Regions from separate parts of the Mesorhizobium sp. M2A.F.Ca.ET.043.02.1.1 genome, predicted to be linked through region 1. Evidence: predicted binding sites of a transcription regulator. Region 1 holds the regulator's gene; the other holds the start of a gene.
What was found. The regulator LexA, encoded in region 1, represses DNA repair genes until DNA is damaged. The targets are predictions, from matches to a motif close to TGTTCNNNNTGTGTTCNG.
Positions count from the first base shown of each region.

Region 2: a site for LexA is predicted at 10,249-10,266, ahead of dinB (DNA polymerase IV). Genes of this name have one in related genera too.

Region 1 covers NZ_CP034445.1:6,648,090-6,663,224, forward strand. The annotation lists gene EJ068_RS32170 (CTP synthase) at 1-186, opposite strand, end outside; gene EJ068_RS32175 (L,D-transpeptidase family protein) at 338-1,468, opposite strand; gene secG (preprotein translocase subunit SecG) at 1,683-2,183, opposite strand; gene tpiA (triose-phosphate isomerase) at 2,345-3,112, opposite strand; gene EJ068_RS32190 (peptidyl-prolyl cis-trans isomerase) at 3,256-5,151, shown strand; gene trpD (anthranilate phosphoribosyltransferase) at 5,148-6,158, shown strand; gene trpC (indole-3-glycerol phosphate synthase TrpC) at 6,163-6,975, shown strand; gene moaC (cyclic pyranopterin monophosphate synthase MoaC) at 6,978-7,457, shown strand; gene glp (gephyrin-like molybdotransferase Glp) at 7,457-8,662, shown strand; gene EJ068_RS32215 (alpha/beta hydrolase) at 8,731-9,561, opposite strand; partial or broken gene kynU (kynureninase) at 9,621-10,869, opposite strand; gene lexA (transcriptional repressor LexA) at 11,324-12,058, shown strand; gene EJ068_RS32230 (ComEC/Rec2 family competence protein) at 12,052-14,520, opposite strand; gene gltX (glutamate--tRNA ligase) at 14,622-15,135, shown strand, end outside.
Region 2 covers NZ_CP034445.1:5,845,804-5,860,938, reverse strand. The annotation lists gene EJ068_RS28015 (pilus assembly protein TadG-related protein) at 1-343, opposite strand, end outside; gene EJ068_RS33925 (hypothetical protein) at 474-803, opposite strand; gene EJ068_RS28005 (pilus assembly protein TadG-related protein) at 1,015-1,305, opposite strand; gene EJ068_RS28000 (pilus assembly protein TadG-related protein) at 1,577-2,794, shown strand; gene EJ068_RS27995 (hypothetical protein) at 2,875-3,105, opposite strand; gene EJ068_RS32840 (hypothetical protein) at 3,760-3,933, opposite strand; partial or broken gene EJ068_RS27990 (helix-turn-helix domain-containing protein) at 5,138-5,341, shown strand; gene EJ068_RS27985 (LysR family transcriptional regulator) at 5,369-6,295, opposite strand; gene EJ068_RS33005 (hypothetical protein) at 6,402-6,671, shown strand; gene EJ068_RS27975 (NAD(P)H-dependent oxidoreductase) at 6,708-7,508, shown strand; gene EJ068_RS32835 (hypothetical protein) at 7,521-7,673, shown strand; gene EJ068_RS27970 (epoxide hydrolase family protein) at 8,173-9,312, shown strand; gene EJ068_RS27965 (GNAT family N-acetyltransferase) at 9,473-10,033, shown strand; gene dinB (DNA polymerase IV) at 10,333-11,595, shown strand; gene EJ068_RS27955 (patatin-like phospholipase family protein) at 11,840-13,093, shown strand; partial or broken gene EJ068_RS27950 (SDR family oxidoreductase) at 13,409-14,108, shown strand; gene EJ068_RS27945 (hypothetical protein) at 14,133-14,372, opposite strand; gene EJ068_RS27940 (SRPBCC family protein) at 14,512-14,955, opposite strand.

The DNA.
Region 1 (15,135 bases):
CACTTCGCCGTGCTGGTACGGCGACATCGTTCCGGGGTCGACATTGAGGTAGGGGTCGAGCTTTTTGATCCGCGCGCGATAGCCTCGCGCCTGCAGGAGAGCCCCAAGAGCTGCTGCGGCGATGCCTTTTCCGAGTGAGGAAACCACGCCGCCTGTGATGAATACATATCGCGCCATGGGAGTCATCGCTTAACGCGGCCTGATTGATTCCGCCAGAGAAAAAACCGCCGCGAAGGCTTTTTCCCAAAATGGCACGGGGGGCCCGCAAAGAGGCTTTGATACATTCAAAACAAAAGGGCCGGCGGTGCCGGCCCTTTCGGCAGTTTGATGGAAACCCTTAGATAATAACGACCTTCGTGCCGATCTTGACGCGGCTGTAGAGGTCCATGACGTGCTCGTTGATCATGCGGAAGCAGCCATTGGAGGCGCTGGTTCCGATCGAGTTCGGCGCGATCGTGCCGTGGATGCGCAGATGCGTGTCCTTCTTGCCGTCATAGAGGTAGATAGCGCGCGCGCCGAGCGGGTTCTCGCCGCCGCCGGGCATGCCGTCCTTGTACTGGCCGTAATGCTTCGGCTCGCGCTTCTGCATGTCGAGCGTCGGGATCCAGCGCGGCCATTCCTGCTTGTCGCCGACCGCCACGGTGCCCTTGAACTGCAGGCCTTCGCGGCCGACAGCGATGGCATAGCGGCGCGCAGTGGAAAACGACTCGACGAGGTAGAGGCGACGGGCGCTGGTGTCGATCACGATGGTGCCCGGCTCATAGCCGGTGAACGTGACGTCCTGCGGCACGAATTCCGGCTTCACCTTGAAGGGCCGCTTGGCGTCCTTCTTGGCCAGCGCCGAATCAAGTGCGCGGGTCTCTGGCAGATAGCTGATCGAGGACACCGAGGCACCGCCGAACAGGCCTGCGAACAGCCCACCGCTGCTCGTCTGCTTCTGGCCGGGCTGCTCACTGCGCAATTCACCGTTGTTGCCGGTGGCGGTGATGTTCATGGCTTCCGCCGGGATCGGCTCCTCGGCCTTGACCGCAACGAGCGGCGCTATCGGCTCCAGCGGCGCAAGGATGTTGGTGGTGTTCTTGGCCGGTTTGGCGTCGGCGACTTCAGATGCGGCCGCCCCGCCGCCCTTCTTGGCGAGCCATTCCTGGCGCGCCGCGTCTGCCTTGGCCTTTGCCGCCTCGCGCATCGCCAACTTGCGAGCCTCGAGCGCCTTTTGCTTGGCGGCTTCCTTGTCGGCCACGATCTTGGCCTCGAGCTTGCTGATCTGCGCAAGGTCGTCCGAAGTCGGGTTTTTCTTCTTCTTGAGGAGCCTCAGCTGCGATGCGTCGCTTTTGGCGGCGACGACTGGAATTGCGTCGGTCGTCTCTACCGACGGGGAAGTGGCCAGGTTTGCCGGTCCGGCAAAGGCCGCGGAACCCATGCCGAGGACGGCACAGACTCCCAGGAGGATGAAGCTGCGAAGCTGCATGGCGAAGATCCGATTGTCAAAAGCAAGTTGCCCACGGCATCGCCCGGCGCCCCCCAAGGACGCAGATAAAGTGCCGCGGGCAATCTATAATCGATTAGCCGTCATCGCCTCAAGCTGAGGCAGGCGCCACGCCCGGTTGAATCTTTGTGATCGGACGCGCATTTGCCGCGACTGTGTTCAAAGAACAACAGATCGCGGCCCGGTCCTTGGCTGGCTACTGGTTCGGAACCTGCGGCGTGACCGGCAAGGTGACGCCGTTGGCTGCCGGCGCTGGCGCAGCCGGAGCAGGCGTTGTCCCCGGAGCCGGCGCCATGGTGCCGTTGGCAAGAGGCGTCGTGGTCGTCGTACCGCCTGACGGAGCCGCGGGAGTCGTGCCGCTGGCCGGAGCCGCGGGCTTGGAGGTGCCCACCGGCCCATTGGAACCCGGCAGCTGGTTGAGCACGCCGCTGCCCTGGCTCGACGTCGCCGGACGGTCGAGAATGTCGATCGGCTTTTCGCCGTAGCGGGCAAGGATCGACAGCGCCAGCGAGGTCACGAAGAACGCAGCCGCCAGGATCGCGGTGGCGCGGGTCAGCGCATTGGCAGCGCCTCGCGCGGTCATGAAACCGGAGCCGCCGCCGATGCCCAGGCCGCCGCCTTCGGAGCGCTGCAGCAGCACCACGCCGACAAGGGCGAGCACGACCATGAGGTGGATGACGATCAGTACGGTTTCCATAATTTATCCTGGCGAGGCCAAGCGCTGCCGCGCATACGACCGGTGTTTTGGAGGCGGCTCCTTACAATGCTTTGGCGGCATTTCCAAGCCCGTGGCCGGGAATATGGGAAGCAATGCGGCCGATACAACGATTTATGCCGCTGAAGCCGAGGTGACGTTCTCTAGGAGATGTTCATGTAGGCTTCCGCGATCGCCAGGAAGTCGGCCCCCTTCAGGCTGGCGCCGCCGACCAGCGCGCCGTCGACATTCTCGACGCCGAGCAGTTCCACCGCGTTGGACGGCTTGACCGAGCCGCCATAGAGAATGCGCATCCTGGCCGCGGCATCGCCGAGCAGACCGGTCAGCTTGCCGCGGATATGCGCATGCGCCTCGGCGACGTCGGCCGCCGTCGGGGTCAGGCCGGTGCCGATCGCCCACACCGGCTCGTAGGCAATGATGGTGTTCGCCGCAGTGGCGCTGGTCGGAACCGATCCTTCGAGTTGGCGCGACAGGACATCGAGTGTGGCGCCCGCCTCGCGTTCGGCGCGCGTCTCGCCGATGCAGATGATGGCCACCAGCCCTGCCCGCCAGGCAGCCGAAGCCTTGGCATGGACCGTCGCATCGTTGTCGCCGAACAGTTCGCGGCGCTCGGAATGGCCGACAATGACATGGCTTGCGCCGGCGTCCTTCAGCATCTCGGCGGAAATCTCGCCGGTGAAAGCGCCGCTCTCCTTGGGATGGCAATCCTCTCCGCCGGCCCGCACCGGCGTGCGCGACAGGATCTCGGCTGCGCGCTGGAGCAACGTCGCCGGCACGCACACCACCGCTTCGGTCTCGGCGTCGAGTCCGCTCATGAACCCGTTGCCGATCGACCGCAGCTCGTTGAGCGAGGCGCTGGTGCCGTTCATTTTCCAGTTGCCGGCGACAAGGGGGCGGATTCCAGGGGTCATGGGACTCGTTCTCCGAGCGACATTAAGCAGCGCCCTCACTACCAAAATCAGGTCACAAAGCAATCGACAGTGGACCGGAAGGGCGCTATTGCGCTTGTTTCAGACTCGGCGCACGCGAAAATGCGCAAAACTCGGAAGTATGCATGCTTGGTATATTGAGAAGCGCGGCGGGCACCTGGGTCGCGAAAGCGCTGCTGTTGTTGCTGGTCCTGAGCTTTGCCGCCTGGGGCATTACCACGCGCATGGTGGGCGGCGTTCTGGGCGGCCATCACGCGGTGATCACTGCCGGCGGCACCGAGGTCTCGATCAACGAATACCGCCTCGCCTACGATCGTCAGCTCTCGATGTTGTCGCAGCAATATGGCCAGCGCGTCACCCAGGAACAGGCCAAGCTGCTCGGTGTCGACAATCAGGTGCTGGCGCAGCTCGTGTCGGGCGCTGTGCTCGACGAACAGGCGCGCAAGCTCGGCCTCGGCCTTTCCAAGGACCGGCTGGCCGAACTGACACGCGAGGATCCGGCTTTCAAGGGCCCCAGCGGCCAGTTCGATCGCCGGACGTTCGAATACCTCCTTCGCCAGCTCAACATGCGGCCCGAGGATTATCTCAAGAACCGCTCGCAGGTGGCCGTGCGCCAGCAAATCGTCGAGGCGATCTCCGACGGGCTGAAAGTGCCGCAGACCTTCCTCAAGGCGGTCTCGCTCTACCGCGGCGAGGACCGCACGATCGACTATCTGGTGCTGCCGAAAACGCTGGTGCAGCCGATCGAGGCGCCGTCCGACAGCGCCCTCAACGCCTATTTCGACGCCAACAAGAAGAACTACGCCGCGCCGGAATACCGCAACTTCTCCTATGTCCGGCTGGAACCGCAGGACATCGCGGATCCGTCCGCGGTGACCGACCAGCAGGTCAGCGAAGACTACAACAAGAACATCGCGCGCTACACGACGCCCGAGATGCGCACCATCGAGCAGCTGGTGTTCAAGACGCCGGACGCGGCCAAGGCGGCTTTGGATTCGCTGAAGGCTGGCGCCACCTTCGACAAGCTCGTCACCGCCGAAGGCAAGACGCAGGCCGACACGCTGCTCGGCACGCTGTCCAGGGATAAGATCGCCGACAAGGCGGTTGCCGACGCGGCCTTCTCGCTCAATGCCAACGAGGTGAGCCAGGTCGTCCAGGGCGCCTTCGGTCCCGTGCTCCTGCGCGTCACGGAGATCAAGCCGCAGGTCGTGAAGCCGCTTTCGGAAGTGTCCGCTCAGATCCGCAAGGACCTGGCGCTCGGCGAGGCAAGCCGTATCCTGCTCGACGTGCATGATAGTTACGAGGATACCCGCGCCTCGGGCGCCTCGCTTGCCCAGGCCGCCGACAAGCTGAAGCTCAAGGTCGTCACCATGGACGCCATCGACCGCACCGGCCAGCGGCCGGACGGCAGCGTAGTCAATGACCTGCCGCAATCGGCCGATCTCATCAAGGCGGTGTTCGCGGCCGAGCCCAATACCGAGAATGAAGGCCTGACGACCGCCGACAACGGTTTCGTCTTCTACGAGGTGCAGTCGATCACGCCGGCGCGCGACCGCACGCTGGATGAGGCCCGCAAGAAGGTCGTGGCCGACTGGACGGAAGCCGAGACCGACAAGCGGCTCGACGCGAAGGCGCAGGAGCTCGAGAAGCGCCTCAAGGCCGGCACCACGCTCGACGTCACCGCCGGCGAGCTCAAGCTCGACAAACAGACCAAGCGCGGTTTGAAGCGCGAAGCCGACGATGCCGATTTCGGCAAGGAGGGTGCCGCCGCCATGTTCGGAGTCGGCGAAGGCGGCACCGGCCTGATCCCCTCGCCCACCGGCGACGGCCAGATCCTGTTCAGGGTCGCCGAGGTCTTCGAGCCGGCTGGCGCCGACGGCAGCACGGTGCCGGACGAGGCGCAGAAATCCTTCGGCGCCGGCATGTCCGACGACCTGCTCGACCAGCTGGTGGCGCAACTGCAGTCGCAATATGACGTTCGCATCGATCCGAACGCCGTTTCGCAAGCACAGACACGATGAGCGCGCTGAAGACACATATAGCCAAGGTCGCCACCGGCACCGCGCTTTCCTTCGAGGAAGCCCGCGAGGCGTTCGACATCATCATGTCGGGCGACGCGACGCCCGGCCAGATCGGCGGCTTCCTGATGGCGCTGCGCGTGCGCGGCGAGACCGTGGGCGAGATATCCGGCGCGGTCGCCACGATGCGCGCCAAGATGCTGCGTGTCGAGGCGCCGCAGGGCGCCATCGACATCGTCGGCACCGGCGGCGACAATTCGCACTCGGTTAACATCTCGACCGCTTCGGCCTTCGTCATCGCCGCCGCCGGCGTGCCCGTCGCCAAGCACGGCAATCGCGGCCTGTCCTCGCTGACCGGCTCCGCCGATGTGCTGACGGCGCTGGGCGTCAGAATAGATATCTCGCCGGAAATGATCGGCCGCTGCATCCATGAGGCCGGCGTCGGCTTCATGTTCGCGCCGGCGCATCATCCGGCGATGAAGCATGTCGGGCCGACCCGGGTCGAGCTCGGCACGCGCACCATCTTCAATCTGCTCGGACCGCTGTCGAACCCCGCCGGCGTCAGCCGCCAGATGGTCGGCGTTTTCCTGCCGGAATGGATCATGCCGGTGGCCGAGACGCTGAAGGCGCTAGGCGCCGAGCACGCCTGGGTCGTCCATGGCGATGGCTATGACGAGATCACGACCACGGGCGAGACGCAGGTTGCGGAGCTTGCCGGCGGTGAGATCCGCACCTTCACCCTGACGCCGGAAGCCGTCGGGCTGAAGCGGCACACCAAGGAAGAGCTACGCGGCGGCGACGCGGCCTACAACGCCAGGCAACTGCGCGATATGTTGGGTGGCGCCGTGGGCGCCTATCGCGACACGGTGCTGATGAACGCCGGCGCCGGTCTGGTTGTGGCCGGCAAGGCGACGACGCTTGCCGACGGCATCGCGGCGGCAGCGCAAGCGATCGACAGCGGTCGCGCCCTTGCGGTGCTGGACAAGCTCGTCGAGATTTCGAACGGATAAGGCCTTGTCGGACATCCTGCGCAAGATCGAAGCCTATAAGCGCGAAGAGATCGCGGCAGCGAAGGCGAAGATACCGCTGGCCGAGATCAAGGCGCGCGCAAAGGATGCCGGTGCGACGCGCGGTTTTTTGGCGGCGCTCGAGGCGAAGCGAAGAGCGGGGAGCTTCGGGCTGATCGCCGAAATCAAGAAGGCCAGCCCTTCCAAGGGGTTGATCCGCGCCGATTTCGACCCCCCGTCATTGGCGCAGGCCTATCAGCAAGGTGGCGCCGCGTGCCTTTCGGTGCTGACCGACGCACCGTCTTTCCAGGGCGCTCCGGAATTCCTGACGGCCGCGCGCGCAGCGGTGCGCCTGCCGGCCCTGCGCAAGGATTTTCTGTTCGATCCCTATCAGGTCTACGAAGCACGCGCCTGGGGCGCCGATGCGATCCTCATCATCATGGCGAGCGTCGACGACGCGCTGGCCAGCGAGCTTGAAGCGACCGCCTTCGAGCTCGGCATGGACGCACTGATCGAGGTGCATGATGAGAATGAAATGCAGCGCGCGCTCACTTTGTCTTCGCGGCTGATCGGCATCAACAACCGTGATCTCAGAACCTTCCAGACCAGCCTCGACGTTTCGGAGCGCCTGGCCGCCATGGTGGCGGCGGATCGGCTGCTGGTCAGCGAGAGCGGCATCTTCACGCATCAGGATTGCCGCCGGTTGGAGAAGAGCAAGATCGGTACTTTCCTCGTCGGCGAGAGCCTGATGCGGCAGGCGGACGTAGCTGCCGCGACCAAGCTTCTGCTGACAGGCAAGGCAGCGGCCGAGGCCGTTTGAGAATGCCCGCCCTCACCCATCTCGGCGCCAAGGGCGAAGCCAACATGGTCGATGTCGGCGAAAAGGCCGAGACGACCCGCACGGCAATCGCCGAGGGTTTTGTCTCGATGCGGCCCGAAACGCTGGAGATGATTCTGGCCGGCGACGCCAAGAAGGGCGATGTGCTGGGCACCGCCCGTATCGCCGGCATCATGGCCGCGAAGAAGACGCATGAATTGATCCCGCTTTGCCATCCGCTGCTTCTGACCAAAGTGGCCGTCGAGATCGAGCCGGACCATTCGCTGCCCGGCCTCAAGGTGACAGCGCTCGCCCGCGTCACCGGCAAGACCGGCGTGGAGATGGAAGCGCTAACCGCCGCCTCGGTCGCCTGCCTCACCATCTACGACATGGCCAAGGCGGTGGATCGCGGCATGGTGATTTCCGGTGTCCGGCTGGTCGAGAAGACCGGCGGCAAATCCGGTGACTACAAGGCGGATGCCTGATGGCGCTGGTACCGGTCGCCGAAGCGCTCGCGCGCTTGCTCGACGGCGCAGCACCTTTGCCGGGCGAGAGCGTGCCGCTGGCGGACGCGGCCGGGCGGGTCCTGGCGGAACCGGTTGTGGCGCTGCGCACGCAGCCGCCCTTCAACGCCTCCGCGATGGATGGTTATGCCGCGCGTTCCGCCGACGTCGCTTCAGCGCCAGCGCAATTGGAAGTGATAGGCATGGCGCCTGCCGGGCGCGGTTTCTCCGGAACCGTCGGCAAAGGCCAGGCCGTGCGCATCTTCACCGGCGCGCCGCTGCCTGAAGGCGCCGACACCATCGTCATCCAGGAAAACGTCCGCGACCTCGGCAATGGCAGGATCGAGGTGACGGAGCCGACCGCGCAAGCACGCAATGTCCGGCGCCGCGGGCTCGACTTCGGCGAGGGCGACGTGCTGCTCGGAAATGGTCGCGTGCTCGACGCGGCGGCCCTTTCGCTGGCGGCTTCTGCCAACCACCCTGCCTTGAATGTCGTGCGCCAGCCGCTGGTCGCGATCATCGCCACCGGCGATGAATTGCTGCCGCCGGGCAGCACGCTCGGCCCCGATCAGATCATTTCGTCGAATGCCTATGGCGTTGCCGCCGCCGCCCAGTCGGTTGGCGCACGCGCACTCGATCTTGGCATCGCGGCCGACCGCAAGGAGGCGATCGCCGCGCTGGTCAGGAGAGCGGTCCAGGCGGGCCCGGATGTCATCGTCACGCTCGGCGGCGCCTCGGTCGGCGATCACGACCTGATCCATGACGTGCTGACCGGCGAAGGCATGCGGCTCGACTTCTGGAAGATCGCCATGCGTCCCGGCAAACCGTTGATGTTCGGCCGGCTTGGCAATGTCCGCTGCATCGGCCTGCCAGGCAATCCGGTGGCAAGCATCGTCTGCTCGCAGCTCTTCCTGAAGCCGCTGCTTGCCCGGCTCGGCGGCCGCAATTTCAGGCAGGACGTGCGAACGGCCCGGCTGGGCGCCGCGATGCCGGCCAACGATCTCAGGCAGGACTACGTGCGCGCCGTGGTTCGCGAGGATGCCGGTACCCTGGTCGCGACGCCTTTCGGCATCCAGGACTCCTCGATGCTCAGGATGCTCGCCGACGCCAACGGCCTGATCGTGCGCGAGCCCTTCGCGCTGGCTGCGGAGGTTGGCGCCGAATGCAGCGTGCTTATGCTGCGCTGATAGATCGACAACGCCGGTGGTCCGGACGTCGACGAAGTCGATCGTTCGTACGTTGAGAACGTCGATCGTTATTCGTCCACCAGCGTTCGGGTCAGGGGATGGTCGGGATCGGCGAGACCATCGACGACGTTGAAATGATGCCGGTCCGGCTCGACAACTGACTGGGTAGCGGCGCCAAGCCCCGTCCAGATGTTGGCGAGCAATACGCTCTGGCGCAGGAATTCCGAGCGCTCGCCGCCGCCGACCCAACAGGTGATGCGGGTTCCTTGCACGGGCCGCAGCAGCGCTGGGCTTTCGCTAAACGCTTCCCGTTCGTCGATGTTCAGCGTCTCGTTCAAAGCCGTGAACATCAACGACCGAAGGTCGTGCAGGCCTGAAATCGAAACGACCTTGCGTATGCGTTGCGCCACCATGGCGCCCAGCGGCGAAGTCGTCGTCGCCATCCGGCTGGCGAGATGTCCGCCGGCCGAATGTCCGGTCAGCATCAGCGGTCCCTCGACCATGGCCGCCGCTTTGCCGATCGCGGCCGCGACTTCATTGACGATGCCGCCGATCCTGGTTCGCGGGCACAGCGTATAGGAAGGCATGACGACGGCAAAGCCGCGGCCGACAGCGCCGGCGGCCAGATGCGACCAGGATGTCTTGTCCGATTCCATCCAGTAGCCGCCATGGATGAACACGACGAGCCCCTTCGGCGCGGCAGGCGGGAGGAAGAGATCGAACCGGCTGCGCGGCGCCTCGCCATAGACGATGTCGAGCCGCGCCCTGCCCTGCGCCAACAGCTTTTCGCGAAATGCCTGAGCTGGGCCGTCCCAGGCCGCCGGCCAGCGGTCGCCGCCAGCGATGTTCGCGCCGTTGGCGTAGGCGTCATCCCAGTCGACAATGCGGTGTCCCAGCACCGGCCCCTCCAGCGATCGGATCGATTTCGAGTTGTCTTTGTTCGGCATGCCATTCGAAGTCAGGTGACGGCCTCCTTGATCGCATAGCGCGCTTCCTGCCAGGCGCTCGTGCGCAGGATGTCTTCCAGCACCTCGACGGCGGCCCAGACATCCCGGTAGCCGACATAGAGTGGCGTGAAGCCGAAGCGAACGGTCGACGGCGCGCGGAAATCGCCGATCACGCCGCGCTCGATCAAGGCGCGCATCACCTGGTAGCCATGTGGATGGGCGAACGACACCTGGCTGCCGCGCTCGGCGCCGTTGCGCGGGCTTTCTAGCTCAAGACCGAACGCGCCGCATCGAGCTTCGACAAGGCGGATGAACAGATCCGTCAGCGCGACGCTCTTCTCGCGCACGGCCGTCATGTCGACTTCGTCCCAGAGATCCAGCGAACCTTTCAGCGCCCGCATCGACAGCATCGGCTGCGTTCCGCACAGGAATCGCCGGATGCCCGTGCCGGCGGCATAACCCTGCTCGAACGCGAACGGTCGGGCATGGCCCCACCAGCCGCTGAGCGGCTGGCTGATGTCGGGATGATGGCGGGTGGCGGCATAGATGAAGGCAGGCGCGCCCGGTCCGCCATTGAGATATTTGTAGGTGCAGCCGATCGCGAAATCGGCATTCGAGCCGTCGAGATCCACCGGCAGGGCGCCGGCCGTGTGGCAGAGGTCCCAGACGATCAGCGCGCCGGCGTCATGGGCCTTGCGGGTCAGGGCCGCCATATCGCGCAACCGGCCGGACTTGTAATTGACGTGGTTGACCAGGATGACCGCGACACGGTCGTCGATCAGTTCCTCGATCGTCGGCGCATCGACGCCCTCGAGCCGCAGCACCGCGCCGGGCCGCGTTTCGAGGACACCCCTCCGCCATGTAGAGGTCGGTCGGAAAGCTGTCGCCTTCGGCAACGATCACCGAGCGGTCGGGTCGCATCGCGAGCGCCGCATGCAGGACCTTGTAGATGTTGATCGAGGTGGTGTCGCATACGACCGTCTGGCCAGGCGCGGCGCCGATCAGACGCCCGAGCCGGTCGCCCAGCTTGACAGGCATGTCGAACCAGCCGGCGGTGTTCCAGGCACGGATGAGATCCTGCGCCCATTCCTGCTTCGCGGCCGTCTCGATCTCGTTGAAGACATTGATCGAAGCGGCGCCCAGTGAATTGCCATCAAGGTATATCACCCCTTCCGGCAGAACAAAGCGATCGCGCAAGGGGCGCAGCGGGTCCGCGGCGTCCATCGCCACGACCTCGGCAAGATCGGGAATTCCCCTCATGTGCTACCGCCTCCATTTCGACCCAGGCCGCTACATCCCTCCGGCGACCAAGGCGGTTGTCCCATCACCGTCCGCAACCCGGCAAGAACCTTCTGTCCTATGTTAGCTGGTCCATAGACGGCAAAGGCTGAGGATCGGAATCGTCGCCAAGGTTGGCATTTTGAGTTCGTTTCGTTCACGTTACGGTACATGGTTGGGTCAGCTGACTGGATCCCTTCAGCACCTCCGCGACGATGTCGCCTCTCAATTTCAGCATAAGGAGAATTGCAAAATCGAGCGGAATCAATGACACAGCCCAACCGGTGGCGGCCAGGCACCGTCGGATGCAACATTCTTTCGCCCGCCTTAAGAAATTCATTAAACTTTAAACGGTTGCGGAACACAACTGGAACAGATAGTGTTTGTTCTGGGTTTGTTTTTCTGATTCTGGTTTCGGAACCCGTGGGGGCCGCCAATGCTGACGCGCAAACAACATGAACTCCTGATGTTCATCCATGAACGCCTGAAGGAGAGCGGGATCCCTCCATCCTTCGACGAGATGAAGGAAGCGCTCGACCTCGCCTCGAAGTCCGGCATCCATCGGCTGATCACGGCGCTGGAAGAACGCGGCTTCATTCGCCGGCTACCGAACCGGGCGCGCGCGTTGGAAGTCTTGCGCCTGCCCGACTCGATCGCTCCCGGCCTGAACGCCGCGAAGAAATTTTCGCCAAGCGTCATCCAGGGCGGCCAGGGCAATCTAAGTCGAGAGGTCAAGCCGGCAGCGCCCTCACGTACGCCGACACCCAGCAATGATGACGACGCCGCTTCAGCCGTGTCCATTCCGGTGATGGGCCGCATCGCCGCCGGTGTGCCGATCGACGCCATTCAGCACCAGACGCATTCGATCTCGGTCCCGCCGGACATGATCATGGGCGGCGAGCATTATGCGCTGGAGGTCAAGGGCGACTCGATGATCGAGGCCGGCATCTTCGACGGCGACACCGTCATCATCCGAAACGCCAACACGGCGAGCCCGGGCGAGATCGTGGTGGCGCTCGTCGATGATGAGGAAGCGACGCTCAAGCGCTTCCGCCGCAAGGGCGCCTCGATCGCGCTGGAGGCCGCCAACCCGGCCTACGAGACCCGCATCTTCGGGCCGGATCGGGTCAAGGTGCAGGGCAAGCTCGTCGGGCTGATCCGCCGCTACTGATCCGGCTTCGAGGGCTTGGCCCTCTCAGGCTTTTCATAAGGCGGCAGTCCCCTCGCCTCGCGCGTGTATTTGCGCTGCTCGTGCCAGGGCCGATATGGCTTTTCGACCGCATATTGGATGGTTGCTCGCGCGGTTGCCGATTGTGGATCGAAGAAGACGGCGGCGCTGCCGTCACGCGCCAGTTGGCGCTTGGTGACGACAAGCACGCGCTGATCCCAGCAGGGATTGTAGGCCGTCGCATCGTTGATGACGATGAGGTCGGCAAAGCCGCAGGCGGGCCGTGCGCTGTCGCGGTTTTCGGCGAGCGCCACGATCGCGCTGGACGGATGCCGGCCAATGCAGAGGTCGCCGGTGCAATAGAAGGGCGAGCCTGGCGGCAGGTCGACCGGGTCGGCGATATCGAGAGCATCCTTGGCAAATGTCTCCGGCGGTACGATGTCCTCGGCCTTCAGCGCCCGCTTCCAATTGTCGGTGGTGAACTCGTTGGAGCGTTCGCGGTTGACGGCAAGCTCGCCGCCACCGATCGGCATCGCCACGAGATGCGCGTCCTCCGAGATCAGCACATCCGGCGTGCGCACATGCGGGATGGCCAGCAGCGCGGCGAGCGCGAAGGGCACAGCGGCAAGCCTTAGCCAGGTGGTGGCCATGGTCGCGATGACGAGCGCGATTGTCGCCAGCAGCACCGACTGGATCGAGATCAATCCCACGGCATCGACTGGCGAGCGCTCGGAAATCCATGCCGAAATGGAGATCATCGCTGTCAGGCCCTTGCCCATCACATAGAGGAAGGGACCGTCGAAGCCGAACGGCATGGCGAGCGCGCTCAACACGGCGAACGGCATGACAATCAGCGAGACGATCGGCATGACCGCCAGATTGGCCAGCAGGCTGAGCGGCGACACGCGCTGAAAATGCCAGATCGCAAACAGCAATGTCGCGCTGCCGGCGATGAGCGAGGTCACAGCGGCGCCGCCCACGCCAACCGCCAGTTTTCGCGACAGGAACCTCAGGAACGAACGCTTCACCGGCGGCGCGGTCGTTTTGCCCGCGCGATAATCGGCAAAGCCGGCATAGGCGCCGACCAGGGCCGCGGTGGCGGCGAAGGACATCTGGAAGCTCGGGCCGACCACTTCATGTGGCGAGACAAGGATGACGGCAATCGCCGAGATTGCCAGGTTGCGCATCGTCAAAGCCGCGCGGTCGAAGAGCACCGCTACAAGCATAACCGCAAGCATGATGAAGCTTCGCTCGGCCGCCACCACGATGCCGGAGATGACGAGGTAAGCGGCGATCAAGGCCAGCGCGATCGCTGCGGCGTATTTCTTCACCGGGCGGCGGGAGGAGAAATCGGGAAACAGCGCGAAGGCGCCGCGCAGCAGGAACATGATCGTGCCGGCGACCAGCGCCATGTGCAGGCCGGAGATCGAGATGATGTGATAGATGCCGGTCCGTCGCATCGACTCGTTGATCGCTTCCGGAATGCCCGCGCGCACGCCGACGATCAGCGCCGCCGCGATCTCGCCTTCGGAACCGCCAATGCTGCTCCGGATGTGGTCGGCGATCCCTTCGCGCGCGTTTTCCACGGCCGACGCAATGCGCGCTCCGAAGGGTGCCCCCGTTGTCGCCGTCGAAGACGGAGCCAACAGTTTTGGGTCGCCCAGGAAAAAGCCGCTGCCGCCGATGCCGCTAAAGTAGCTGTCGAAGGAAAAATCGTAGCTGTCCGGCCGGACCGGGCCGGTCGGGGGTAGCAGCTTGGCATAGCCGGTCAGCATCGATCCGACGGTCATGCCGGGCGGGATCCTGCGCGCCGACAGCCGAACGCGGTCCGGCGCGTAGCGCAGCGTCGGGTGCTCGGTGGACATGAGATCGATGGTCAGCCGCACACGGCCATTGGCCATCGCTTCGACGGTGACCAGGCGACCGGTCAGCCGGGTCTGGATTTCGGACCCCAGCATCGGCGTCGCCATCCGCCAGGTCTCCACCTTGGCCGCAAGAAAGCCGAACGCGCAGAAAAGCGATGCCATGAAGACAAGGTGCGCTTTCTGCCAGGAGCGCGACACCGTCGCGCAGACAGCCATCAGAGCCACCGCCGCAAGCGGCCTGTAGAGATCAGGCTCGGTGCTCAGCGAGAAGTAATAGATCACGCCGGCGGCCAGGAACACCGGCACCAGCAGGAAGCCGATGCCGCGGTCGAGCTCGGTAGTGGCAGCGATCGCAACGCTTCGCCGCAGCGCAGGAACCGAAACGCGGCCGAGTTGTTTGCGGATTCGGCCTACGGTACCTGTTGGCGACGCTGGCTGCAGCGCACCGTCACCGGGCGGCGGTAACTCGGTGGGCGGATGGAGTTCTGGAAGCGAAAGCGGCGCTTCTTCAGCGGGCTCGGCATGGGCAAACATCAGGCGCTCGCTGACGCCAGCTGTCGTTTCCCCGCCCTCCTCCGTGCCCCGGCCACGTCCAGCCATCGGGTCTGCCCCTTGCGCCCCAGACCGCCTATGGTACATGAACGCGCAAAGCGCGAAAGCCCGCGCGAAATATGCCGTTTCAGTGCTTCTTCGAGAGTTTCATGTCCGACAAGGTCGTCACCCGTTTTGCCCCCTCGCCCACCGGCTACCTGCATATTGGCGGGGCGCGCACGGCGCTGTTCAACTGGCTCTATGCCAGGCACACCGGCGGCACGATGCTGCTGCGTATCGAGGACACTGATCGCGAGCGCTCCACCGAAGCCGCCACGGCCGCCATTCTCGACGGATTGACCTGGCTTGGCCTTTCCTGGGATGGCGACGCCGTCTCCCAGTTCGAGCGGGCTCCGCGCCATCGCGAGGTGGCCGAGGAACTCGTGCGCCTGGGCAAGGCCTATTACAGCTATGAGACGCCGGCGGAGCTGGAAGCGATGCGCGACGCAGCGAGAGCCAAGGGCCTGCCGCCGCGTTACAACGGCCAGTGGCGCGACCGCGATCCGTCCGAGGCACCGGCAGGCGTCAAGGGCGCGATCCGCATCAAGGCGCCGACCGAGGGCGAGACGGTCGTCCATGACCGCGTGCAGGGAGAGGTGCGCTTTCCCAACAAGGATCTCGACG
Region 2 (15,135 bases), 800 kb from region 1:
TGTGCACGATGATGGTGCCTGTGCCCAGCCCGTTCGAAGTCGCCGATGTCGTGGCGGCCGAGGTGATGGTAGCCGTGTCGGAGCCCCAGGACTTTTCCACTGCGCCGGCATAAGCCGCCGCATCCGCCGTCGACTGCAGCTTCAGGCTCGAATAATACCAGTAGGAGGTCTCAACGCCGAGCCCCGCCCCGCCGACGACGACCGGCAGGGTTAGAGCGAATATGGTCGCGACATTGCCGCCCTTGCCTTCGCAAAAGCGTCGAATGAAGCGCCGGAAAAAAAGATGTCTGAAGAACCGACCTGAAGAGGCCATGGCCGAGCGCGCCCAAGCTATCCCAGCCATCACATCAATCATTGCCGTATGAACGAATGCCTAATTATTTCGGTCGAGTTGAGCCGGTAGGACCGCAGCGGGGCGCCGCCTCCAACTTACGCCGCGCATACTCAGACTTAAGGCCTACCCGCCTTAGGACTTAAGATGTAACCATCGGTAAAACCTTATATTTTAGCACTTTCTGCATTTTAACTTTTTTGGAAATCGCCCGTAGAGACCACACGCATAACACTCTGTGAAATACGACGAGGGCGGGCGCCATGCTTGGACGGTTTTGGGTTTCGAAGCGCGGCAACTTCGCGGTCGCAACGGCGGTTGCCATGGTGCCGCTGATGCTTGGTTTGGCAGCATCCATCGACCTGATCGGCACCAGCGACGACGCCGCCCAGCTGCAGAATTCCCTCGACGCCGCCGGCCTTGCGATGGCACCAAATACCAGCCGGGCATGTCGGCGGGCGACCTGCAGCACTGGGCCAGACCTTCGCGCCAATATGAGCGCCGCCGACGCGCAGGCTGTCGGCAGCCCGCCGCCTCCGCTAGCGGCGATCCGGGCGCCTATTCATTCGGCGTCGTCGAGCATCAGCCGGCCGGCCTTCCTCGCCGCCATGCCGGCCTGGCAGGCGACGCGCACCGCCTCGGTCAAGATCAAGCCCGGCGCGCAGGCCTGCGTGCTGGCGCCATCAGCATGCCGCCGAAGTCGCCGATGTCGTGGCGGCCGAGGTGATGGTAGCCGTGTCGGAGCCCCAGGACTTTTCCACTGCGCCGGCATAAGCCGCCGCATCCGCCGTCGACTGCAGCTTCAGGCTCGAATAATACCAGTAGGAGGTCTCAACGCCGAGCCCCGCCCCGCCGACGACGACCGGCAGGGTTAGAGCGAATATGGTCGCGACATTGCCGCCCTTGCCTTCGCAAAAGCGTCGAATGAAGCGCCGGAAAAAAAGATGTCTGAAGAACCGACCTGAAGAGGCCATGGCGAGCGCCCAGCTATCCCACCATCAATCATTGCCGTATGAACGAATGCCTAATTATTTCGGTCGAGTTGAGCCGGTAGGACCGCAGCGGGGCGCCGCCTCCAACTTACGCCGCGCATACTCAGACTTAAGGCCTACCCGCCTTAGGACTTAAGATGTAACCATCGGTAAAACCTTATATTTTAGCACTTTCTGCATTTTAACTTTTTTGGAAATCGCCCGTAGAGACCACACGCATAACACTCTGTGAAATACGACGAGGGCGGGCGCCATGCTTGGACGGTTTTGGGTTTCGAAGCGCGGCAACTTCGCGGTCGCAACGGCGGTTGCCATGGTGCCGCTGATGCTTGGTTTGGCAGCATCCATCGACCTGATCGGCACCAGCGACGACGCCGCCCAGCTGCAGAATTCCCTCGACGCCGCCGGCCTTGCGATGGGCACCAAATACCAGCCGGGCATGTCGGCGGGCGACCTGCAGCAACTGGGCCAGACCTTCTTCGCGGCCAATATGAGCGCCGCCGACGCGCAGGAGCTGTCGGGCAGCCTCGCCGCCTTCCAAGCCTCCGCTAGCGGCGATCCGGGCGCCTATTTCATTTCGGCGTCGTCGAGCATCAGCCGGCCGGCCTTCCTCGCCGCCATGCCGGCCTGGCAGGCGACGCGCACCGCCTCGGTCAAGATCAAGCCCGGCGCGCAGGCCTGCGTGCTGGCGCTCAATCAGCATGCCGACAACGCGGTCAACCTGCAGGGCTCGACCAATGTGGCGATGGCCGGCTGCGTGATCGCGGCCAATTCGGACGCCGCCGACTCCGTCAACCGCGGCGGCTCGGCGGTCGTCAGCGCAGCTTGCGTCTCGACGGTCGGCGCCACGCAAGGGTTGACGCCGCCCAGCGCCACGCTTTCCTGCGGCACGCCGCATGAGAACCAGTACGCCTCGTTCGATCCGCTGGCCGACGTCGTTCCGCCTGCCTACACGCTCTGCCTGCCGGTGCCCAACGGCAAGACAATAACGCTCTCGCCGGGCACCTATTGCGACAAGACCCTGTCGGGAAAGATCACCCTCAATCCGGGCACCTACATCATGCGCAACGTCGTCATAAAGCCGGGCGGCAACGGCAGCCTGAGCGGCCAGGGCGTGACGATGTTCCTGATGGAGAACTCGCAGCTCTACATCAATGCCAACGAGCAGGTGAACCTCTCGCCGCCCACCAGCGGCCCCTATGCCGGCATCACCATCTACCAGGCGCATGGCAACACACGGGCGCTGACGCTGAACGGCGGATCCGGCTCGCTGGTGAGCGGTTTCATCTACGCTCCGGATGCCGCCATCACCTACACCGGAAATTCGGACATGAGCGCCCAGGGCAGCTGCCTGCGGCTGGTGGGCGACACCGTGGCAATGACGGGAAACTCTGCCGTGAAGTCGAACTGCACGGCCGAACTGGGGAACCGGGAGATGTATGCGGGCCGGATGGTTACCCTGGCGAGGTGAGACGGAAAGCGGCAGCGGCTCGCAAGGCCGCGGTGACCGATCTCCTGATGGAAAATCGATGGCCCGGCCGCCACGCCGAATTACGCGATGATGTCGGCGCCCGGCTGCTCGTCGAAGAGCACCGCGCAGCCGCGCTCCAGCGCAACCTGCGTCAAGGCGGTGGTCGCATCCTCGTCCGACGAGACGAAATCGCCGGTCAGCACGCGCAGTTCCTCGACGGCCCTCGACATAGGCACGACGCGCCCGGCCGAACGGTCGCTCACGCATGCGTCGATGACGCACAGAAGATCGATGAGTTCGAAATGATCCATGGCGGCCTCCGCTGCGGCCATCCCTTCGCCCTGTCAACGGCGTGTGGCGCGGACTGGTTCCCAGGCCGGCTTCATCCCTGCGGCCTTGCCGGCGCGAGCTTGAGGTCGAAGCGGGCCGGCAGGCATGGCTCGATACAGGCCTTGCGCACCGATCCGGTTGTCATGGTGTCGATTGGAAGAGGGACTATCATCCGAGCGTGGCGTGCCGGCCAGAGCGGCCTGCCAAAGAGAAGGAGACGCCGCCGATCATCAGCGCCAGGAGCAGTGCCGCAAACAGGTTCGCGATCATGTTGCCGGGTTGCACGGCCAGCAACTCCAGGAGCGATTGAAGGGAAAGGCGTGCCCGTCATATCGCAGGAATGGCGGGCACGCTTCCGTCGACCGCCGATGAAGGGACTTGTCCGGCGGCTTGCTACCAAATGTATTGATGGCGCTGTTGTTTCTTGAAAATCGGCGACTCGGGCCTCTGCGTTCGGCGGCTGAGACTTCAGTCTGAAAACCGCTTCGGACCGTCGCCCGAGAGCCGGGCAATCGCTTTCGGCTGCCGTTGCCCGGCCATAGAAATCGGCGGAAGGAGAGAAGACATGGCCTGCTGACGCTTCCGCCTTTTGACAGGCCGCTCCAACTGTTGCTCCTTCCAATTCACGGTAGAAATCAGGCCTCGAGGTCCATGGGCTGATGGCCGGGCTGCTGGTGCCAAAGCACCTGGCGATAATCCGTCAATTCGACGACCTGCGTGCAGACCGGGCAGATGTAGCTGTCGCAGCATTGGCGAAGGGCCGGCGACCCGCGGGGACGCGAATAGGCTTTGACGACTTGATCAAGCATGGTTTCCTCCTGGTGGTTGTTGATTATCCCAGCCCAAAGCTTCTTCCCCCTCGCCGGCATGTCGCGCCGCCGCGGCGCTCGGCCAGCGCTGGAACAGGTTCGGCATGATGCTGATTGGGGAACGCACGAGGCCGCGATGATATCGCCTTGATTGTTGCCGAGGGTCGCATCGAATTCTCCCTGTCGGGCGAAAACGGATGGTCCCTCAACCACCGCCGTGCCAGCGCAAAAAGAGCAAAGCACCGGCGACAAGGTTCCGCATTAACTTCGGATAAGGCGCAATGAAATCTTCCCAAAATTCTCCGACCGCCGGGAGCGCCCAGTATATTAGCTGCCACTCATAATAAGGTGTTGAATGAGACGGCGGTCGCCGACGATCGCAACGTCAGGCGCCGCTTCACATGGGAGGGAAACCACGTGTAGCCCGGCAGCCGCACGATCTCGACACGCGTCTTGGCGGGCGCGTGGACCGACTCCTGTGAAGGATACCGTTCTGAAACCAGACCCGTCGCGCGACCCACCGCGCCGCGATGCCGCATGAGGATGCGCCCGCCTTCATGAAGACGCTGAGCGCTCTTCCCTCAACCCTCGGTCGGGACGCGCTCAGGCTCACGGTACTGACCGCTGTGCGTTCGAATGAGACTCGCAAGGCGACCTGGGCCGTGTTCGATCTCGACAAGGCGGGCTGGTCGATACCCGCGGCCAGAATGAAGATGAAGGAGCCCACGTCGTTCCGCTCGCCCCCGCTACGGTCAAGCTGCTGCGCGCGCTGCACCAGCGTCACCTCGCATTACACGGCGAGGTTAAGCCGGAGAGCCTGCTGTTCAGCTTCACAGGTGACAAGCCGTTCAGCGATATGACCATGCTAAAGGTTCTGCGGGACATGAAGGTTGGGAATGCGACCGTTCACGGCTTTCGCAGCACGTTCACCGATTGGGTGGCCGAATGCACCAACGTGCCGAAGGAAGTCGCAGACAAGGCTTTGGCACATCGCATCGCCAACACGGTTGAAGCAGCCTATCGGCGCACCGATTTTTTTGACCGGCGTCGTGTGCTGATGAACGAGGGCCGAGTTTCTCCTGGGCTAAGTGCAGGGCGAACCGCTCGACCTCACTGCCGAGGAGAACGCCACCATTGGGGCGCTAAACGCCGAATATCAGAAGCTCGAGGCCGAATATGTCCGAACTGAACCGGCTGATGCCCGCTCAGCCAGAAGGTCTTGATCCAGCAATTGCGCGAGATGGAGGCGCACGGCATCGTGAGCCGCACGGTGTTCCCGCAGGTGCCGCCAAGAGTGGATTATGAAGCGACGCCGCTGGGCCAAAGCCTGAGGCCAGTTCTACTTGACCTGTGCAAATGGGGCCGCCGCCACGCCGCCGAGCTCGACGAACTCGATAGCCTCGGCGATGGCGGGAAACTGTCGCTGCCCGTTAGTCTAGCCGCGCGGCGCGTCGTCTTCGCCCTCGACCATCAGCTTTCCGATCAATTCGCGAACCCAGCGCTGCCCGGCATGGCCGTGACAACGCTCGTGCCAGATCAAGCCGATATCGAACCGCTCGCTCAGCCAGGGCAGATCGATGATCGTCAGCCTTTCCGATTGGGCACGAAACAGCCGCCTGGGTACGAGCGCGACAAGATCGCTGCTGGAAACAATTTCGGGAATGAACAAGAACGAGCCCGCTGACATGACGACATTGCGCCGATAACCGAGAACCCCCAAGGCGTCGTCAACTGGTGTCTCGAAATTGCCGCCTCGCCGTGAGACGATGATATGTTCCATCCTGACATAGTTCTCGATCGTCAGGCCAGGCTTCAGATCCGGGTGGCTTTGCCTGCCGATGAGGACATATGTTTCCTCGTAAAGATGACATGCACGTAGATGCGGCATCGCGGGATCGGGTGTGGCGATCACCAAATCGATATCGCCGTTCGCCAACTGCTGTTCCATGAGGGCGGGGGACAGGTGCCAAACCGCCACGCGCACGCCTGGTGCTATCCGCCGGAGCGCTAAGACGAGCGGCATCACAACGGCTGCCTGGACATAATCCGAGCAAGCGATCGACACAGCGAGTTGCGCCGTTTCGGGATCGAAGTCCCTGTGGGATTGCAGTGTCGAGCGCACCCGATCCAACGCCTCGCGCAATTGCGGGGCAAGTTCTGTTGCCTTGGCGGTCGGGGTCATTCCGCGCTGGGCGGGAAGAAGCAAGGGATCGTCGAACAAATCCCGCAGCCGCGCGAGTTGCGCACTGACTGCCGGCTGGCTGAGATGCAGCTTCGCCGCCGCCTTGGTGACGTTCCGTTCGGCGAGCAGCACTTCGAGCGTTGCCAGAAGGTTGAGGTCGATGCGGCTGGTATCTACCACCTTTATTCCCGAACAAAATATAATCGATTTCAAATATGGCCGGAAAGCCTCCATCCTGCAAGCATCGACGCGGGAGCTTCACCAATCTCTCCCGCGGGAGGCAAGGATGGTCATCGTCAGTTTTCTTTATCCAATACTGAGCAAGCACGCTTCGATGCTGCCCATTATGTCGAGAAACATGTGCCCTTGGCCCCGGGCCTGCTTGGCGGCGCCGTCAGAGGCATTCATCGATGCCGGCTACACCAAGCGTCAGGCGCTCGAAGTGCTGATAGGGCTTGCCGCCAAGCTCATCTCCAACTTCACCAACGCGCTGGCCCATACCGAGCTTTATGATCGGGTGAAGCCGCTGGCTTGGGTACATCCCAGCGAGCGCTGAAGCGCACCCCCCACTCCACGATAGAGACAGAGAAGCATGATGATGAAGAATATCCTGATTGTATCTGCGCACCCCGAACCAACTTCGCTCACCCGGCAGTTGGTCGATGTTACTGTCGAGACGCTTGGCGCCGCCGGACACGAGATCGTGCAATCCGAACTTTACGGCATGAAGTGGAAAGCAGTGTTCGACGCCGACGACTTTCCCGTCCGCACCAATCCCGACCGGCTGTCGTTCATCATGGAATCCGGCCATGCCTATGCGACCGGCAACCAGACGCCGGATGTTGTCGCCGAACAGGCCAAACTCCTTGCCGCGGACGCGGTCATCCTGCAGTTCCCGCTGTGGTGGTACAGCGTGCCCGCGATCCTGAAGGGCTGGATCGAACGCGTCTATGCCTTTGGTTTCGCTTATGGCTACCAGAACGGCACCAACGAGTTTCGCTTCGGGAACGGCATCCTGAAGGGCAAGCGCGCGCTGGTAAATGTTCAGGCCGGTGGACCTGTGGTGGACTATGGCCCGCGCGGGATCAACGCGCCGATTGAGCAGCTGCTCTTTCCGCTGACCCACGGCGCGCTCTTCTATCCGGGCATGGATGTGCTGCCCACGCACGCTGTCTACAGCGCCGGCCATGTCTCCACCGCCGAAGAGGTCGAGGCGATCAAGGCGGGCTGGCGCGCGCGACTCGCCGGGCTGTTCACGGACGCGCCAATCCCGTTCCGTGCGCAGAACGGAGGCGATTTCCCCGATCGCCACACCATGGCGGATGACGTCGCGCCGGGCCAGACCGGCATCGTCGCGCATGTCGAAAGGGTGGTCGAGACGGTTGACGCGTGAGGCACGACGATCATGAAGCCTTCGCTGATCGCGCTGGCCGCGGGAGCATTTGCCATTGGCGCGACTGAGTTCGTGATCATCGGCCTGGTTCCCGGGATCGGGCGCGATCTCGGGATAACGCTCCCGGCGGCTGGTCTGTCGTTTCCGGCTATGCCCTCGCCGTGACGGCCGGTGCCCCCACGGTCACGGCGTTAGTCGGGCATCTGCCGCGCCGGCCGCTAGCGGTTGGATTGATGCTGCTGTTCGCACCCGGCAATCTCTTGAGCGGCTTCGCGTCCGGCTATGGCGCGATGCTGGCGGGACGCATCATCGTCCCGCTGGGCCTTCCCAATCGGGAAAGCCCTCGCACTGGTATCTCAGTATTGTGGTTTCGACCGTGTAGGCCAGAACAGGAAGGCGGCGGTGAGAGCTGCGGTGATAGCGAAATGGCACGTACTGGCTTCCGACGACCAGCGGCTCGTCCACAGGCTGCGGTCAAAGGCTATGCGTCGCCAGCGCCACGCACCGCGCTTCGGAAACGGAGATCAGAAGGTTCGATTTCAACCTCGGCGACGTACCGAGCAGTATGCCGAGTAGTCTTCGGCTCTCAGAACATCGATCGACAATATCGGATTCGTGGACACCCTCTTCCTGGAACCGCATCCCAGCTTAAGCGGAGAACATCATGATTTCACCCTACACAATAAACGTCCCTGACGAACGGCTCGCCACGATCAGAGCCAAGGTCGAGGCTTATGACTGGAGCCAGCTGCCGGATGCGGGAGGCTGGTCGGCGGGGGTCGGGGTTGATGACCTCAAGCGACTCGCCGCTTATTGGCGGGACAGCTATGACTGGCGTGCGGTCGAACGGCGCCTCAACGCGCTGCCCAACTTCACGGCCGACGTGGAAGGCGAGCACCTCCACTTCGTTCATGTGAAAGGCGACGGCTCCAAGCCGCCCGTCCTGCTTCTCCACGGCTGGCCGGGCTCGTATCTCGAGTTCGAGCGGCTGTTGGAGCCGCTCGCAGCGGACGGGCACGATGTTGTCGTCCCCTCGCTTCCTGGCTTCGCGTTCTCCAACCCGATCACGCGCCCGATCGGCCCGCGGCGGGCTGCTGCGCTCGTGCATGGGCTGATGATTCAACTGTTCGGCGACGCGCGGTATTTCATTCAAGGGGGCGATTGGGGCCACGGCATCGCGGCCTGGGCAGCGCATGATCGCCCGGACGCTCTGCTCGGCATCCATATTAACATGATGACCGTGCGTGCGGAGGACGCCGCTCCGACGACCGGCGAGGAGAAGTCCTTCGCCGCCAAGCGGGCCGCGATTGCCGATCAGGAGAGCGCCTACTTTCACGAGCAGGAAACCCGTCCGCAGACGCTCGGCATCGCGATGGCCGACAGCCCGGTCGGAGCGGCGGGCTGGATACTCGAAAAGTTCGGCAAGTGGGCCGATCTTCCGACAACCGCCAATGGCGACCCCGACATCTGGAGCAAGTTTTCCGAGGAGGAACTCCTCACCAACATCATGCTCTACATCGCGCCGGCATCGTTCGTGACTGCAACCTGGATCTACTACGGCAGCCGGCTTGAGAAGTCGCTAATGCTTCCGGCCGGCACCCGCATCCAGGTGCCGACCGGCGTTGCGGCCTTCCCCGATCCGGTGTTCTTGCCGCCGCCGCGCTCGTTCGCGGAGAAGACCTACAACATCGTGCATTGGACCGACATGCCGCGGGGCGGCCATTTCGCCGCGCTGGAAGAGCCGGAACTGATGCTGGCCGACCTGCGCGCCTTTATCGCGACGGTGTCGGGAGCGCGCTCCTGAAGGTGGAGATATCTCCGAACCAAATTCATCGTAACCGAGGCTTTTACGACGGGCGAACAAGCGAGGTAGGCGTCGATCACGTCGCCGGCTCCTGCTGGTGCGAAGACGGCGTGACCCCAAAACCGGATGCTGGGGCGCCCCAACGGTGATCGCAGCTGCAATGACGAACGTTTCGATAGGAGTAGAAAAATTGCGTTTCATTGATGCCGTGACGGGCGATGCCGCTGCAATAGTGTCAGTCGTGAACCGGGCATACAGGGCCAATGGCGCAGTTGAGGGATGGACCAACGAGCGTGGGTTGCTTGATGGACCGCGCATCGGCGAGGAGGGCGTTCGTGCGCTCATCGCGCGGGGACGCATTCTTCTGCTGCGCCGGTTGACGGATGGCGCGATCTCCGGCTGCATCAACATCGCGATAGACGACGATGGCGCGTGGCATACGTCGATGCTCGCCGTGGCTCCGGACGAGCAGACCGCTGGCATCGGAAAGTTGATCAAGCAGGAGGTCGAGCGACAGGCCGCGGCGGCTGGGGCGCCACGGATGCGAATGGAGGTGATCCGGCAGCGTGAGGCATTGATCGCTTGGCATCGCCGGCGTGGATACGAGCTGACGGGCGAAACTCTAGCATTCCCCTACGACGACCCTTCGGTCGGTCGTCCGCTGCGCCCCGACCTGGAACTTGTTGTTATGGAAAAGCAGTTGAACTCCACCGTTGGCTGAGTGTCAGCCACATTCATGCGCTTGCCGGCTTGTCGCAAACATCAGATCAAATCTCTATTCCCGAAGCTCGGGCGGTCGCAGAGCACCTACAATCCTTCCCGTTCGCACGATTTCCTTCACGGGCGATCGTGCAAGCTGAGCTCTATCGGCGGCTGTGGCTTCAGGTTGTGGAAACTTGCACGCTCAAGCGTGGCGGCTTGACAGCGAGCTTCTTTTGTTCTCTTTATGTTCTATTAATTCCCCTTACAAAAGACGCAGCTAATGCTGCAATGCCACACAAATGGCCACGGGAGCGCGCGATGGCCGCCACGAATAACGCCGCGGCCGCCACCATTCTGCATGCCGATCTCGACGCCTTCTACGCCTCCGTCGAGCAGCTGCTCGATCCCTCGCTGCGCGGCAAGCCGATCGCCGTCGGCGGCGGCGTGGTCCTGGCGGCTTCCTATGAGGCCAAGGTGTTTGGCGTGCGCGGCGGCATGCCCGGCCGCAAGGCGCGCGAGCTCTGCCCGCAGCTCATCTTCGTCGGCGGTCATTTTTCCGAGTACCAGCGCCTCGGCGACGCCGCGATCAAGGTGCTCGACGATTTCACGCCGGTGGTCGAGCGCATCTCGATCGACGAGGCCTTCGCCGACGTCGCCGGCTGCACGCATCTGTTCGGGCCGCCGCAGGAGATCGCGCGGAAAATCCGGGAGCGCGTGAAGGCCGAGCTCGGCCTGCCGATCTCGATCGGCGTGGCGCAGACAAAGCACCTCGCCAAGATCGCCTCGCAGGTGGCCAAGCCCGACGGGCTGGTGGTGGTCGAGCCCGGCACCGAGCTCGCCTTCCTGCATGACCTGCCCGTCACGCTGATGTGGGGTGTCGGCGCGGCGACCAAGGCGAGGCTGGGCGAGATCGGCGTGGAGACCATCGGGCAATTGCCGCGCACCCATAGCGGCGCGTTGGAGCGGCTGATCGGCCACGCCGCCGGCCAGAAGCTCGCCGCGCTCGCCTGGAACCGCGACCCGCGCAAGCTCGAGACGCATCGCCGCGCGCATTCGGCCGGCGCGCAATCGGCGCTTGGCAGGAAGCCGGCGGTGCCGCGCGTCTTCGTGCCGACGCTTCTGCATCTGGCCGACCGCGTGGCGAGCCGCCTGCGCGCCAAGGACCGGCCCGGGCGCACGGTGACGGTGCGGGTGCGCTTCGCCGATCTGCGCGCCGTCACCCGCTCGGTGACGCTGGAGCAGCCGATCCAGGCGACAGTGATGCTGGCCGAGATCGCCGAGGAGCTGGTGCGCGGCGTGCTGGCCGCCAATCCCGGCGAGCGCGACATATCGCTGCTCGCCATCTCCGTCTCGCATCTGGAGGAGCATGCCGAGCTGCAGCTCGAACTGCCGCTTGGCCTGATCGATGAGAAGAGGAAGCCCGGCAGCCGCAAGGGTCTCGCCCGCTTCGGCGCCGACCGCGCCATCGACAAGATCCGCCAGCGCTTCGGCAAGGAAGCCGTCGGCTACGGCACGGTGGCGCTGGAAGGCCCGCGCTCGGTGCCGGATGGATTCAGGGAACTGGCCGAGAAGGAGCTGTGAGGGAGAGTACCTCGCCTCCACGAAGTGGGGGAGAGGTGGCTCGGCGAAGCCGAGACGGAGAGGGGGAGCGCCCTACGAAGTCCCCCTCTCCGTCCGCTTCGCGGACACCTCTCCCCCACTTCGTGGAGGCGAGGAACCCCAAGCTTCCCAACCCCGAAATTCCGCGATTCCGCCGCTTGCCAGAATGGCCGCGCTGGGCTGGATTAGGCGCCGGAACAGCCGCGCCTGAACGAGGGGAGCATTCATGGCCAGTGTGACGGCAGCGCGCGGTACCGGGGCGGCGCCAGGCGGCGCGGCCAGCATCGACGGCAAGGCCGAGCGCTACGACCTCGGCCTCTGCCTGTCGGGCGGCGGCTACCGGGCCATGCTGTTCCACGCCGGCGCGCTCTGCCGTCTCAACGAGGCGGGACTGCTCCAGAAGCTCGACATGGTGAGCTCGGTTTCGGGCGGCTCGATTGCGGCCGGGCTCTTGGCGGTGCTCTGGCCACGCTTCGTCTTCGCGGGCGGCGTCGCCAGCAATTTCGATATCTATCTCGACAGGATCCTGGAGTTCTCGCAGGTCTTCCTCGATGCGCCGTCGATCCTCAAGGGCCTGTTCAACCCGTTTTCGAGCGCGGCGCGCGAAGTCGCCGCCTGCTACGAGCGGAACTTATTCGACGGTTCCCGGCCGATGTTGAAGAGCCTGCCGGAAAAGCCCTGGTTCGTGTTCTGCTCCAGCAATCTCGGCACCGGCTCGCTGTTTCGGCTGTCGCGGCGCTACATCGCCGACTATCGCATCGGCGTCGCCTACCAGGCCGACCTGCCGGTCGCGACCGCGGTGGCTGCCTCCTCGGCTTTCCCGCCTTTCCTGTCGCCGCTTCGGCTCGACCTCACGCCCTTCGTGTGGAAGAACGATAAGCTCGACCCTTCGGTCGGCGCGCCGGTGCCGCCTTCCCGCGCCGTGCTCACCGATGGCGGCGTCTACGACAATCACGGCATCGAGCCGGCGCTGAAGCGCTGCCGCTGGCTGCTGGTGAGCGACGCCGGCGCGCCCTGGCAGGCTTCGAAGGCGGGCTACTGGAACTGGTTCTCGCAGCTCAAACGCGTGCTCGACACCACCGACAACCAGGTGCGCTCACTGCGGCGACGGGACCTGGTGGCGCGCTTCCAGGCGGCCAAGGACGCCGACGATCGCGGCCTGCCCAAGGACGCGACCCGGCCCGACTATGCGGCGACGCGCGGCGTCTTCTGGTCGATCGCCAGCAAGCCGGACGCGAGCGAGCCGAATTTCGTGCAGACCGCCGCGACCGCGCCGGCGGATATCGGCACCTCACTGCATTTCCTGGGCAGCGAAGAGACGGTCGACCTGGTGAACTGGGGCTATTGCGCAGCCGACCAGGCGCTGCGGAGCTGGTACGAGCCGGCGGTGGCGCCGGGAAAAGGCGTGCCGTTGAAGCCGGGCGATGTGACGCCGGGGCGCTGCGCGAGGGTTTCGAAGGCGCTGATGGGTGTTTTTTAGGTTTGAGCGAGGCGCCGAAGCTGCTGATCTCCCCCCTTGTGGGGGAGATGTCCGGCAGGACAGAGGGGGGCGCGAAGGAACGCGGCGCTGGCAATGCCTGGACGCCCACCTATTGGTAGTGGAGACATGGATAACCGCTGATACGCTGCGGGACAGCGCCCCCCTCTGGTCTGCCGACCATCTCCCCCACAAGGAGGGAGATTAGGCGCTCCGCGGCTTTCGCTAATCGCCTTGGCGCAATCCAATCCGGTTCATCACCTGCCCCGCGCATGCTAACAGGATCGCTTTCAACAATTCCAACGAGTGGACAGTGACATGGCAGGCGAAAAAGTAGCTCTGGTGACGGCGGGCGGCAGCGGCATGGGGGCGGCGGCGGCGAAGCGCCTGGCGGCCGACGGGTTCAAGGTCGGCGTGCTCTCTTCCTCCGGCAAGGGCGAGGCGCTGGGCAAGGAACTCGGCGGCTTCGGCGTCACCGGCTCCAACCAGTCGAATGATGAAGCGCCTCACGGACGGCGCGCTGGAGCGCTGGGGCCGCATCGACGTGCTGGTCAACAGCGCCGGCCACGGGCCGCGCGCGCAGATCATCGAGATCAGCGACGAGGACTGGCACAAGGGCATCGACACCTATTTCCTCAACGCCGTGCGCCCGACCCGGCTGGTGACGCCGGTGATGCAGAAGCAGAAATCAGGCGTCATCATCAACATCTCGACCGCCTGGGCGTTCGAGCCGAGCCCGATGTTCCCAACCTCGGCCGTGGCGCGCGCCGGGCTTGCCGCCTTCGCCAAGATCTTCGCCGACACCTATGCGGCCGACAACATCCGCATGAACAATGTGCTGCCCGGCTGGATCGACAGCCTGCCGACGACGAACGAGCGCCGCGACAGTGTGCCGATGAAGCGCTACGGCACGTCGGAAGAGATCGCCGCGACGATCTCGTTCCTGGCTTCGGACGGGGCGGCCTACATCACCGGACAGAACATTCGCGTGGATGGGGGCATCACAAGGGCGATATGAGGGTGGCGAGGACGCCGCCTCAGATCATCCCGGCTTGCGTGAATTGATCACCCACAGAACGCATAGGAAGGCTATCGAGCCCACCAGGACGATCGAATTGCCGACCACGATATTCCAGAACCGTGTCGGATCATCCGAGAGCGCGACCCAGTGCAGCTTGCCTCGGACTTCGCCCATCTTGATGCCGCAGGCAATGTTGTAGATCGCGATGGCGGCAAGCGCGGCCATCAGGACAAAGAGGTCGTTGTTCTTGTTGCGATCCATGGCAGCGGCTTTTATCAGCGCTTGGTGAAATATTGCTTACCTTGGGGAACGCGGCGGCCGGGAACCCGGCCGCCACGTTTTTCGGTTTGACGCAATTCCAGGCGGGAGGATCACGGCAACCGCGCCGGTTTGCCCGGGACTATTGATTGATCTCCGGCTCGACGAGCTTGGCCAGGTTGCGCAGCGATTCCTGCCAGCCGAGATAGCAGGCCTCGGCGGGGATGGCGTCCGGTATGCCGGCCTGGGTGATGTTGATCTCGGTGCCCACCAACACTTTCTTCAAGGTCACCGTCACCTCGATCTGGCCCGGCAAATTGGGATCGTCGAAGCGGTCGGTGTAGCGCAGGCGCTCGCCCGGGACGAGCTCGACGAATTCGCCGCCGAAGGAATGGCTGCCGCCGGTGGTGAAGTTACGGAAGGACATCTTGTAGGCGCCGCCGACCTTGCCCTCGAACTCATGCACCGTGCAGGTGAAGCCGTTCGGCGGCAGCCACTTGGCCAGCGCGTCGGCCTCGACGAATGCGCGATAGACCTTCTCCGGCTTGGTCGCCAGGACGCGGTGCAGGTGGATGGTGCTCGGCATGTCTCGATATCCTCTCTGGTTTCGTTGATCGATGCCCCAAGGACGGGCGGCCTCCAGCCGATCCGACAGAGGCTGTCAAATTTTTCGCCCCGCGGCTACCGTGCCGCTTTGTGACGGGGATAGGACGTTGGTGCTGCGATCGGGTTTCCGGCTCGAATGTCCACCGTCGCGCTTGGCGAC